Regions from separate parts of the Citrobacter sp. CFNIH10 genome, predicted to be linked through region 1. Evidence: predicted binding sites of a transcription regulator. Region 1 holds the regulator's gene; each other region holds the start of a gene.
What was found. The regulator sigma-54, encoded in region 1, starts transcription at its own class of promoters, with help from an activator protein. The targets are predictions, from matches to a motif close to GTTGGCACANNTTTCGCTNT.

Region 1 (4,233 bases):
ACCAGGGAAAAAGGGGAGTTACGCTTCATCCTGACCGCCTTCGGTGTCAGTGATGATTTGATACAACTCTTCATCGCTCTGTGCGGCGCGCAGTCGACGGCAGATGGTTTTATCCGCCAGACGCTTAGCCACCAGCGATAGTGTATGCAGGTGCGTTTTGGTTTGATCCGCAGGCACCAGCAGGGCAAAAAGCAGATCAACAGGTTGATTATCAATCGCATCGAAGGCGATGGGCGTTTCCAGTTGCACAAACACGCCGACGGCGCGCAGGGTATCTTCTTCCAGCTTACCGTGCGGGATGGCGATCCCATTGCCGATGCCGGTACTGCCCATTTTTTCGCGCGTCAGGATCGCTTCAAAAACGACCTGCGGCGGTAGACTGAGCTGTTTTGCAGCCAGTTCACTGATGATTTCCAGCGCGCGTTTTTTGCTCTGGCAGTGAACGGCACTGCGCGTACATTCCTGGTTAAGTACACTACTCAGTTGTAGAGTCGTATCGTTATTTATCATAATTTCACCTAAGAATCCGTCCCACAACAGCGGAACGGATTCGGAGCGCTAACTGTACAAATGGCCTGTTGTTCTGCACAACAGGCCGTCCTGCACCCGCTAACTGCCCGAACAATTAGTGTTGTTTCAATTTATCTTTGTGTTTGGTGAGCTGTCTTGCCAGCTTGTCAATCAGGCCATCAATGGCCGCATACATATCCTGACCTTCCGCGCTGGCGTGAATTTCGCCACCGTTTACATGCAGTGTTGCATCCGAGATGTGGGTAACCTTTTCCACTTTCAACACAATATAGACCTGATTGATCCTGTCAAAATACTGTTCGAGTTTGGCGAACTTGGTATTCACAAAGTCACGCAGGGCTTCTGTGATCTCGACGTTGTTTCCAGTGATGTTGAGCTGCATAGTGTCTTCCTTATCGGTTGGGTCAAACCAGTTGTTTGCGCTGGTTTGACGGCGGAATGGATAAAGACTCTCGGTACTTCGCAACGGTGCGGCGCGCCACCATGATGCCTTGTTCCGACAGCATCGATGTTAGCTTGCTGTCGCTCAAAGGCTTCGCGGGGTTTTCCGCCGCAATCAACTTCTTCACCAGTGCGCGGATCGCCGTGGAGGACGCTTCGCCACCCCCCTCGGTATTCACATGGCTGGAGAAAAAATACTTCAGTTCAAAAATGCCGCGTGGACTGTGCAGATACTTCTGCGTCGTCACACGAGAAATGGTCGATTCGTGCATCTCGACGGCCTGGGCGATGTCAGCCAGCACCATCGGTTTCATAAATTCTTCGCCTTGCTCAAAGAAGGCTTGCTGCTGCTCAACGATGCAACGGCTGACGCGCAGCAGGGTATCATTGCGGCTTTCCAGACTCTTAATCAACCACTTCGCATCCTGCAAATTACTGCGGATGTACTGGCTGTCGGCGTCATTACGCCCACCGTTGCACATGGCGGCGTAGTGCTGATTGATCTGCAAGCGGGGAATGCTGTCACCGTTGAGCTCAACCGTCCAGTGACCGTTATGCTTGCGTACCAGCACATCCGGGATCACGTATTCCGGTTCGCCGGTCTGGATCGACTGTCCGGGTCGGGGATCGAGTGACTGAATCAGATTGACCGCCTCTTTGAGCACCTCTTCTTTGAGACGTGTGACGCGCATCAGAGTACGGAAGTCGTGGTTCGCCAGCAGATCGAGATGATCGCTGATGATCAACCGGGCTTCTTCAAGGAAGGGGGTCGCTTTGTCGAATTGCGAGAGCTGGATCAGTAAGCAATCGCGCAGATCTTTTGCCGCCACGCCTACGGGATCAAACCGCTGAATACGTTTGAGTACGGCTTCGACTTCATCAAGGCCGACCTCATCATTGCCCATGCTGTCGAGGATGTCGTCCAGCGAAACGGTGAGATAACCGGTATCGTCAACGGCATCTACAATCGACGTGGCGATTGCGCGGTCGGTATCGGAGAACGGGGTGAGTTCCACCTGCCACATCAGGTAATCCTGTAGGGTCTGCGTGGTTTCACCCTGGTAAACGGGGAGCTCATCGTCAATGTAGTCGCCGCTGGTGCCCGACGGCGTACCGGCGGTGTAGATTTCATCCCAGCTGGCGTCAAGCGGCAACTCTTCCGGCATCTCTTTTTGTTCGAGAGCGTCGGCGGTATCCAGCGTTTCGCTGTCCTGAGTTTCGCGGGTATCAACTTCGTCGTGAAGATCGGTTTGTTCCAGCAACGGATTGCTTTCCAGCGCTTGCTGGAGTTCCTGCTGCAGTTCCAGCGTGGACAACTGCAACAGACGAATCGCCTGTTGTAGCTGCGGCGTCATCGCCAGTTGTTGGCTCAGCCTGAGTTGCAAACCTTGCTTCATGTTCAGAGTCGTTTTCTCCCGCTATGACGTCGCAAACTTCTACCCTATCAGAGTCTGAAGTCTTCCCCAAGGTATACGCGCTTCACGTGTTCGTCCTGCAGGATTTCTGTCGGCGTGCCGTGCGCGATCAGGTGTCCCTGGCTCACGATATAGGCGCGTTCACACACGGCCAGCGTTTCGCGGACGTTATGGTCGGTAATCAACACGCCGAGACCGCTGTCACGCAGATGCTCAATAATGCGTTTGATATCGATAACGGAGATGGGGTCAACGCCGGCAAAGGGTTCATCCAGCAGGATAAATTTCGGGTTGGCGGCGAGGGCACGGGCGATTTCCACACGGCGACGTTCCCCGCCGGAGAGTGACTGACCCATGTTGTCGCGCAGATGCTCAATGTGGAACTCTTCCATCAGCTCGTTAGCGCGGTCTTCACGCTGTTCGCTGGTGAGATCGTCACGAATTTGTAGTACGGCCATCAGGTTATCGTACACGCTCAGGCGGCGAAAAATCGACGCTTCCTGCGGCAGATAGCCAATTCCGCGGCGCGCGCGGGCGTGCAACGGCAGCAGACTGATGTCTTCATCATCAATAATGATGTTACCGGCATCGCGCGGCACAATGCCGACGACCATGTAGAAGGTGGTGGTTTTACCCGCACCGTTCGGCCCAAGCAGACCGACAATCTCGCCCGAGTTGACGGTCAGGCTGACATCTTCCACGACGCGGCGGCCCTTGTAGGCCTTCGCCAGATTCTTTGCAGTTAATGTTGCCATAACGAATTAGTTACTCTTTTTCTGAGCCGGAGCCTGGTTTTTGTTTTTGTCCTGCAACTGCGACGGAACCAGAACGGTGGTCACACGCTTGCCTTTCTCACTGAAGGCCTGCATTTTCTGCTCTTTCACCAGATAGGTAATTTTGTCACCGGTGATGTTGCTGTCGAGCTGTTCCAGATACGCATTGCCGGTGAGCACGACAAAATCTTTCGCCAGTTCATAATGCATTTTCGACGCATGGCCTTTTACCGGCTTACCGTTGTCCTGCATTTGATAGAACGTGGCCGGGTTGCCGAAGCCATCAATGACCTCTTTACCCTCTTCACCGCCAGGGCGGGTAACGACCACTTTATCGGCGTTAATTTTGATAGTGCCCTGGGTCACAATGACATTACCGGTGAAGGTCACGACGTTGCCCTGCATATCCAGAGACTGCTGGTCCGATTCGATGTGGATCGGCTGTTCGGTATCGCCCGTGACGGCGAACGCCGGAATGCTGGCGGCCAGAAGTGAGCTGGCAAGCACAAGATTAAGGCTGAGTTTGTTTGTTTTGAATTTCATAGGAGGTTCTAACCTTTTCAATCAGCTCGGCGTTCTTGTTGCGTAAGTTGCCGCGCATTTTCAGTCCGCTGGAGTTAAATGTTGTTCCGTATAACGTGACGAGGTCTTCAGAGGTAACATCCTGCGTCACCAGATTGATCTGCGCGTTATCGGTGGTAATTCTGCGAAGTTGAGCGTCAGGCACCAGCGCGTTGACTTCAACGTGACCATAAAGATACAGCATTCGATCCTCGGTTAGCTTGGCTTTATCAGCCTTGATTGACCACGTCGGGATCTTGTCCTTATCAAACGTCGTTAATACGGGTTGTGTGAACCACGAAACGGCCTGATCGGAATAATATTCAACATGTTGGGCGATCAAACGATAGCTCAGCGCACCTTCCGGACTGTAGACAACGGTATCCGTATGCTCGCTCTTATAGGTCGGATCGCTCGTATTCACCACCACCTGCGCCGTGTCGTCTTTATCGGCCAGGTTAATCCCAATCAGCACCAGCACGGCCAATGACAGTAGAATGATAACCCAACGT
Region 2 (4,233 bases), 770 kb from region 1:
ATTCAAAGAAAAATAGCTCAGGAGTTCAGGAAGCGGCGTACCAAACAGTTTGCGGGAGCTTTGGGCGAGTAACTGCTGCGCGGCCGGGTTGGCGTAATGCACCGCCAGCTCATCGTCGACCAGTAAGATGCTGTTGATTAAAGAATTGAGGATCTGCCCAGCATCGGGCAGCGTGCCTGTTGCCATACAGCAGTCTCCTGAAAAATTTGCACCAATTTAGTGCATTATAGCTTTTTATGTAGAAAAAGCGCGAAGGATCAGATTGTTGACGGTGAAAAAAGCCCATCGTGAGATGGGCTAAAAGTTTCCACGGCAACTAAAAAACACCTGACGCCTTTCACGCCGCTGCTGCGTTGGCTACCTTCGCTCACCCCAGTCACATCGTTATCTCTGCTCCTGGGGATTCGCTCCGTTGCCGCCTTGCCGCAACGCGAAATTCGTCGGGCTTTTAAGATACAGTTAAACGCTGTAGTACAGCTCAAACTCTACCGGGTGCGGCGTCATGCGTACGCGGTCGTTTTCTTCAATACGCAGCGCGATGTAAGCATCGATAGCTTCATCAGTGAACACGCCGCCCGCTTTCAGGAACTCGCGATCCAGGTTCAGCTCGTTCAGTGCTTCTTCCAGAGAACCTGCAACCTGTGGGATCTCTTTCGCTTCTTCCGGCGGCAGGTCGTACAGGTTTTTGTCCATGGCTTCGCCAGGGTGGATCTTGTTCTTAATGCCGTCAAGACCGGCCATCAGCAGGGCTGCAAAGCACAGGTACGGGTTCGCTGCCGGATCCGGGAAACGGACTTCGATACGACGTGCTTTTGGAGACGCGACCACTGGAATACGGATAGAGGCAGAACGGTTACGGGCAGAGTAAGCCAGCATAACCGGTGCTTCGTAGCCCGGGACCAGACGCTTGTATGAGTTGGTGGTCGGGTTCGCAAGGGCGTTAATCGCTTTAGCGTGTTTGATTACGCCGCCGATGTAGTACAGCGCTTGCTCAGACAGGCCCGCATATTTGTCGCCAGAGAACAGGTTGGTACCGTTCTTAGACAGGGACATGTGGCAGTGCATACCGGAACCGTTATCGCCGAACATCGGTTTTGGCATAAAGGTCGCGGTTTTGCCGAAGCGGTGAGCGACGTTGTGTACCACATATTTGTAGATCTGAATTTCGTCCGCTTTTTTGGTCATGGTGTTGAAGCGGGTTGCCACTTCGTTCTGACCCGCAGTGGCCACTTCATGGTGGTGAGCTTCAACGACCAGGCCCATTTGCTCCATCACCAGACACATTTCAGAACGGATGTCCTGAGCAGAATCTACTGGTGGAACCGGGAAGTAGCCGCCTTTTACTGCCGGACGGTGACCTTTGTTACCACCTTCGTACTGGGTGGAGGAGTTCCAGGCGCCTTCGATGTCATCGATAGCCACGTGAGAACCGGAGATTGACGCGCCGAAACGGATGTCGTCAAACAGGAAGAATTCTGGTTCTGGCCCAAACAGAACGGTATCCGCGATGCCGGTGGAGCGCAGGTATTCTTCAGCACGCTTGGCGATAGAGCGCGGGTCGCGGTCATAGCCTTGCAGGGTGCCAGGTTCCAGGATGTCACAACGGATGATCAGCGTAGAATCCGCGAAGAACGGGTCGATGACTGCGGTAGAAGCATCCGGCATCAGCACCATGTCGGATTCGTTGATGCCTTTCCAGCCACCAATCGAAGAGCCGTCAAACATTTTGCCTTCTTCGAAGAATTCGGCATTTACCTGATGAGCAGGAATCGTGACGTGCTGTTCTTTACCTTTGGTATCAGTGAAGCGCAAATCAACAAACTTCACTTCGTGCTCATTCAGCATCGTCAAAACGTGTTCAGCGGACATACTTAACTCTCCAGATTGGTCATAGTCGTCGTGGTAACGAGGTGTTCAATTCTTTAATCATTGGCCGTGTCGCCGTAAAAAAGATAAAGCGAAATCTGTGCCAACTTTTAAATTGCCCCTAAAAGGCGTTATCATGCGCACCATCGTGCAAAAGGGTTGCACCATGCCGTGTATGTTGCACCAGTATAGTGCTTTAATGTGAACATTAAGCACCATATTGGTGCAATGGACCGTGCATAACCCTTTTAACGCTCCGTGAAAGCGATCACAAAGAAACTCTGCAATACTTGTTTGCGGAGGATGTTTGTGATCCTGTTTTGTAGTGCGATTAATCCGTGTACAATAACGCGCTATTTCTAATGCCTGAGGCAAAGTTGTGATCGAAAATTTGCGTAACATCGCCATCATCGCGCACGTCGACCATGGTAAAACTACCCTGGTTGATAAGCTGCTGCAGCAATCCGGTACGTTCGACTCTCGTGCCGAAACTCAAGAGCGTGTGATGGACTCCAACGATTTGGAGAAAGAGCGTGGGATTACCATCCTCGCGAAAAACACCGCTATCAAATGGAATGATTATCGTATCAACATCGTTGATACCCCTGGGCACGCAGACTTCGGTGGTGAAGTTGAGCGTGTCATGTCCATGGTTGACTCTGTGCTGCTGGTGGTTGACGCATTTGACGGCCCGATGCCGCAGACGCGCTTCGTGACCAAAAAAGCCTTTGCGCATGGCCTGAAGCCGATCGTGGTCATCAACAAAGTTGACCGTCCTGGCGCGCGTCCGGACTGGGTTGTCGATCAGGTATTTGACCTGTTTGTGAACCTCGACGCGACCGACGAACAGCTGGATTTCCCGATCATCTACGCTTCTGCGCTGAACGGTATTGCTGGTCTGGATCACGAAGATATGGCGGAAGACATGACCCCGCTGTATCAGGCGATTGTCGACCACGTACCTGCGCCGGACGTTGACCTTGATGGTCCGTTCCAGATGCAGATCTCTCAGCTGGACTACAACAACTACGTTGGCGTTATCGGTATCGGCCGCATCAAACGCGGTAAAGTGAAGCCGAACCAGCAGATTACTATCGTGGATAGCGAAGGCAAAACTCGCAACGGTAAAGTCGGTAAAGTCCTGACTCACCTGGGTCTGGAGCGTATCGATAGCGATCTGGCAGAAGCAGGCGACATCATCGCGATCACCGGTCTGGGCGAGCTGAACATCTCTGACACCATCTGCGATCCGCAGAATGTGGAAGCGCTGCCGGCACTGTCTGTTGATGAACCGACCGTCACCATGTTCTTCAACGTCAACACCTCTCCGTTCTGTGGCAAAGAAGGTAAATACGTCACCTCTCGTCAGATCCTTGACCGCCTGAACAAAGAGCTGGTGCACAACGTTGCACTGCGTGTTGAAGAAACTGAAGATGCGGACGCGTTCCGTGTATCCGGTCGTGGTGAGCTGCACCTGTCTGTTCTGATCGAAAACATGCGTCGTGAAGGTTTCGAAATGGCGGTTTCCCGTCCGAAAGTTATCTTCCGCGAAATCGATGGTCGTAAACAAGAGCCGTTCGAGAACGTGACGCTGGACGTTGAAGAGCAGCACCAGGGTTCTGTCATGCAGGCACTGGGCGAGCGTAAAGGCGACCTGAAAAATATGAATCCAGATGGCAAAGGCCGCGTACGTCTCGACTACGTGATTCCAAGCCGTGGTCTGATCGGCTTCCGTTCAGAATTCATGACCATGACCTCCGGTACCGGTCTGCTGTACTCCACCTTCAGCCACTACGACGACGTACGTCCGGGTGAAGTGGGTCAGCGCCAGAACGGCGTACTGATCTCCAACGGTCAGGGTAAAGCGGTTGCGTTTGCACTGTTCAGCCTGCAGGACCGCGGTAAGCTGTTCCTGGGTCACGGTGCTGAAGTGTACGAAGGCCAGATCATCGGTATTCATAGCCGTTCTAACGACCTGACGGTAAACTGCCTGACCGGTAAGAAACTGACCAACATGCGTGCTTCCGGTACTGACGAAGCCACGGTTCTGGTTCCACCGGTTAAGATGACTCTGGAACAAGCTCTGGAGTTTATCGATGACGACGAACTGGTAGAAGTGACGCCGCAGTCTATCCGTATTCGTAAACGTCACCTGACGGAAAACGATCGCCGCCGCGCGAACCGTGGTCCGAAAGAAGATTAATTGATAATCTTGTGACGAAAAAAGCCGCTGATTTCAGCGGCTTTTCTTTACCTCAATCTATTCAGAAGAAATATTTAACCCCAACGCGAATCTGATTTTGTTCGCGGTGATAGGGTTCTACGTTCCGGTCCAGCCAGCGCAGTTCGAAGTAGGGCAGCCAGTTC
Region 3 (4,233 bases), 2.1 Mb from region 1:
TCGACAGATGCGGGAACAGCTCAAAGTGCTGGAACACCATCCCGACGCGTGAGCGTAACTTCGCCAGATCGGTTTTTTTGTCGTTGACCATAATACCGTTCACGGTGATTTCACCTTTTTGCACCGGCTCCAGGCCGTTAACGGTTTTGATCAGCGTCGACTTTCCGGAACCTGACGGGCCGCAGACGACCACCACTTCGCCTTTTTTCACTTCCGTGGAGCAGTCGGTCAGCACCTGAAAGTGACCATACCATTTAGAAACATTTTTCAGGGTAATCATTAAACTGTCCTTTTCTTCAAATAGCTGACCAACAACGACGCGCTCAGGCTGATAACAAAGTAAACGGCACCGGCAAACAGGATCATTTCGACCTGTGTACCATCACGCTCGCCAATCGTAGACGCAGTGCGGAAGAAATCCGCGAGACTTAAGACGTACACCAGAGACGTATCCTGGAACAGGACGATACCCTGCGTCAGCAGCAGCGGCACCATTGCGCGAAACGCCTGCGGCAAAATGATGAGCTTCATTGACTGCCAGTGGGTCATCCCCAACGCCAGCGCCGCACTTGACTGTCCGCGGGAAATACTCTGGATGCCCGCACGGATAATTTCGGAGTAATAGGCGGCTTCAAACATCGAAAATGCGACCATTGCCGAAATCAGGCGAATATCGGTTTTCGGCGACAGCCCCAGTACGTCCTGTAATAGCCCCGGCACAATCAGATAGAACCACAACAGTACCATCACCAGCGGGATGGAGCGGAAGACGTTAACGTACGCTTTAGCAAACCAGGCGACAGGCGCAAAACTGGAAAGGCGCATAACGGCGAGAATAGTGCCCCAGACAATACCGATAATCACCGCGGTGACGGTAATTTTCAGCGTAATGAGCAGCCCATCCAGCAGATAGGGCAGGGAAGGGACAATTGAACTCCAGTCGAATTCGTACATTATTTGCCTCCCAGATTGCCAGGCAGGCGGATTTTACGTTCCACCAGACTCATCACCAGCATGATGAAGGCATTAATCAACACGTACGCCAGGGTAATGGCGGTAAATGACTCCCAGGCATGCGCCGAGTAATCGAGCAGCTTCCCGGCCTGCGCGGCCATATCGACCAGACCGATGGTCGAGGCGATGGCGGAGTTTTTCACCAGGTTCATCATCTCAGAGGTCATTGGCGGGACGATCACCCGATAGGCGTTAGGCAACAACACGTAGCGGTAGGCCTGCGGCAGGGTTAGTCCCATCGCCAGCGCTGCGTTTTTTTGACCGCGTGGCAGTGACTGAATGGCGGCACGAACCTGTTCGCAAACGCGCGCGGCGGTAAACAGCCCCAGACAGAGCATGGACGATACGAAGAACTGAATATTGGGATCCAGTTCTGCCTTAAACCACATGCCAAGATCTTCTGGCAGCAGTTCAGGCACCACCAGATACCAGGTGAAGAACTGGACGATCAGCGGTACGTTACGGAACAGTTCTACATACAGGGTGCCGATCCCGGAAAAGAAGCGATTCGGGACGGTGCGTAAAATGCCAAATAAAGAACCGACCAGGAAGGCAATGATCCAGGCGGTGATGGAAAGTGCGACGGTAACCTGGAAACCGCTCCAGAGCCAGCCGAGATAGGTGGTGTTGCCGAATGGGGCCTGTTGTAAAAAAATGCCCCAGTTCCAGTCTATTGACATACATCTACTCCGAAAAAATAAGGGTAGCAGCGCTACCCTCGAAGATTGTTATCCAGCGTACTTCGGTTTTCAGGCCTGATGGGGAACGACCATCAGGCATATAGTCTGTCCGTGCTGCATAGCAATCGAGAGGGCAAGGAGTTCCCGCCCCATTTCGTTCTAGTTAGTTAAGTGCTTTATCATTCGGTTCTTTGAACAGCGCTTGCATTTCGTCCGACAGTTCGAAGTTCATGTTCAGGTTTTTCGGTGGGATCGGATTTTTGAACCACTTATCAAACCATTTCGCGGCTTCGCCTGAAGTCTGCGCCTGGGCGATGGTGTCATCCATCAGCTTTTTGAACTCAGGATCGTTCTTACGCAGCATGCAGCCGTAAGCTTCCTGAGACTGTGGTTTGCCGACGATTTCCCAGTTGTCCGGTTTCTTCGCCTTCGCGCGTTCACCGGCCAGCAGGGCATCATCCATCATAAAGGCAACGGCGCGACCGCTTTCCAGGGTACGGAAAGAGTCACCGTGGTCTTTAGCGCTGATGATACGCATATCCATTTTTTGCTCGTCGTTCAGCTTGTGCAGCAGAATTTCAGAGGTGGTACCTGAGGTGACAACAACCGCTTTACCTTTCAGGTCCGGGAAGTCTTTAATGTCGCCGCCTTTTTTCGCCAGCAGACGGGTGCCGACGACAAAGATGGTGTCAGAGAAAGCGGCCTGTTTCTGGCGCTCAAGGTTGTTGGTGGTGGACCCGCACTCAAAGTCGAAAGTGCCGTTTTGCAGCAGCGGAATACGGTTCTGCGACGTAATCGGGATCAGCTTCACCTGCAGATCGGGCTTGTTCAGCTTCTTCTTCACGGCTTCAACGATGGCGTTGGAGTAATCCTGAGAATAACCCACCACTTTCTGCTGATTGTCGTAATAAGAGAACGGCACGGAGGATTCACGGTGACCGACGACGATAACGCCGTTTTTGGCGATCTTGTCCAGCGTGCTGCCTGCGGCAGGGGCCGCATCTTCCGCATGTACCAGACCGGCTGACATTCCCATTACCAGCATTGCTGCGGCTAGCTTACGTAATTGCATATCCAACTCCTTATCGTCTGCGCCGTCGACGCAGTGATACCTATTGTGAGTGTCTGTGTTGTTATCACCTGCAACTTAAGCGTGCAGTGTTTTACCTGTTTGTTAACATTTAGCCTGGCTTAATGTAAAGATATTGCTGCGTTATTGTTTATTTTTGCGAAGTGCGCCGCACCGTTTAGAGGCAAAAATCCCTCGTTGCACCGTTTCGGTGCTACTGGTGAACTGCTTTAGTGCGACGACGTTGCGCTGAACGCCAAAAACAGGTTTGCCTTTGTTAACAAAGCAATAGACGTGCCAGAATGGAAGAAGAGAATGGAGAATGGTAGGCCGGATAAGACGCGTAAGCGCGGTTATCCGGCCTGATGCAGGGAGAAATCGATTATTTACGACGTTGACGCAAACTCATTAACACGGCGGCAAAACCGAACAGCGCGGTCAGGAACCACAGCGGCCAGTTGCCAGTGCGAGCATATGGCGTTAAGCCTGTTGTTGGCGTTACATCGGCGGTTAACACCTGGCGCGTAAATTGCGGGATCATCGCCTGAATCTCGCCCTGCGGACCAATCACCGCTGTAATACCGTTGTTAGTACTGCGCAGCAGGGGGCGTGCCAGCTCCAGCGAGCGCATCCGCGCCATCTGGAAATGCTGCCAAGGACCAATCGACTTACCAAACCACGCATCGTTGGAGATGGTTAGCAGAAAGTCCGTGTCCGGGCGGAAGTTATCGCGTACCTGTTCACCCAGAATGATCTCGTAGCAAATCGCGGCGGTCAGTGCTAAACCGTGCGCATGCAGCTGCGGCTGAATGTACGGGCCACGGCTGAACGAGGACATCGGCAGGTCAAAGAACGGCGCTAAGGGGCGAAGAATGGATTCCAGCGGCACAAACTCACCAAACGGCACCAGATGGTTTTTGTTGTAGCGGTTGGTGGAGTCATAACGGTAAGGATTGTCTTTCCCCAACGTGATGATGGTGTTGTAGGTGTCGTAACGGTTTTGCTTGTTCAGTCGCGCATCGACAATACCGGTAATCAGCGAGCTGTTCTTCGAACGCAACAGGTCATCCAGCATGCCCAGAAAGCGCTGCTGGTTGATTTCCAGATCCGGAATGGCGGATTCCGGCCAGATGATCAGCTGCGATTTCCCCATTTCGGGCTGCGTCGCATCCAGATAGATCTTGAGCGTATTCATCAACTGGCCTTCGTCCCATTTCAACGACTGCGGGATATTGCCCTGAACCAGCGACACGCGGGTTGTTCTTTCCGGCTCCAGGGTGAACCACTGGATATAGCGCAGTGGGAAAGGGAGCGCGAAAAGAACGATGGCGACCACCAGCGGACGCCAGTTACGGCTGACCAGCGAGAGAACCAGCAATCCGCTGACCATCATCAACAGGAAGTTTATGGCTTCGACACCCATGACCGGTGCCAGCCCTTTCAGCGGGCCGTCGATCTGACTGTAGCCGA

Region 2: a site for sigma-54 is predicted at 1,955-1,974, ahead of glnA (glutamate--ammonia ligase). Genes of this name have one in related genera too.
Region 3: a site for sigma-54 is predicted at 3,046-3,065, ahead of C2U53_RS16815 (amino acid ABC transporter substrate-binding protein). Genes of this name have one in related genera too.

What each region holds. Positions count from the first base shown of each region.
Region 1 is NZ_CP026216.1:705,825-710,057, reverse strand. It holds gene ptsN (PTS IIA-like nitrogen regulatory protein PtsN) at 19-510, opposite strand; gene hpf (ribosome hibernation promoting factor) at 626-913, opposite strand; gene rpoN (RNA polymerase factor sigma-54) at 936-2,369, opposite strand; gene lptB (LPS export ABC transporter ATP-binding protein) at 2,417-3,142, opposite strand; gene lptA (lipopolysaccharide ABC transporter substrate-binding protein LptA) at 3,149-3,703, opposite strand; gene lptC (LPS export ABC transporter periplasmic protein LptC) at 3,672-4,233, opposite strand, start outside.
Region 2 is NZ_CP026216.1:1,471,399-1,475,631, forward strand. It holds gene glnL (nitrogen regulation protein NR(II)) at 1-186, opposite strand, end outside; gene glnA (glutamate--ammonia ligase) at 460-1,869, opposite strand; gene typA (ribosome-dependent GTPase TypA) at 2,246-4,069, shown strand; gene ompL (porin OmpL) at 4,131-4,233, opposite strand, start outside.
Region 3 is NZ_CP026216.1:2,794,895-2,799,127, forward strand. It holds gene gltL (glutamate/aspartate ABC transporter ATP-binding protein GltL) at 1-280, opposite strand, end outside; gene gltK (glutamate/aspartate ABC transporter permease GltK) at 280-954, opposite strand; gene gltJ (glutamate/aspartate ABC transporter permease GltJ) at 954-1,694, opposite strand; gene C2U53_RS16815 (amino acid ABC transporter substrate-binding protein) at 1,858-2,766, opposite strand; gene lnt (apolipoprotein N-acyltransferase) at 3,146-4,233, opposite strand, start outside.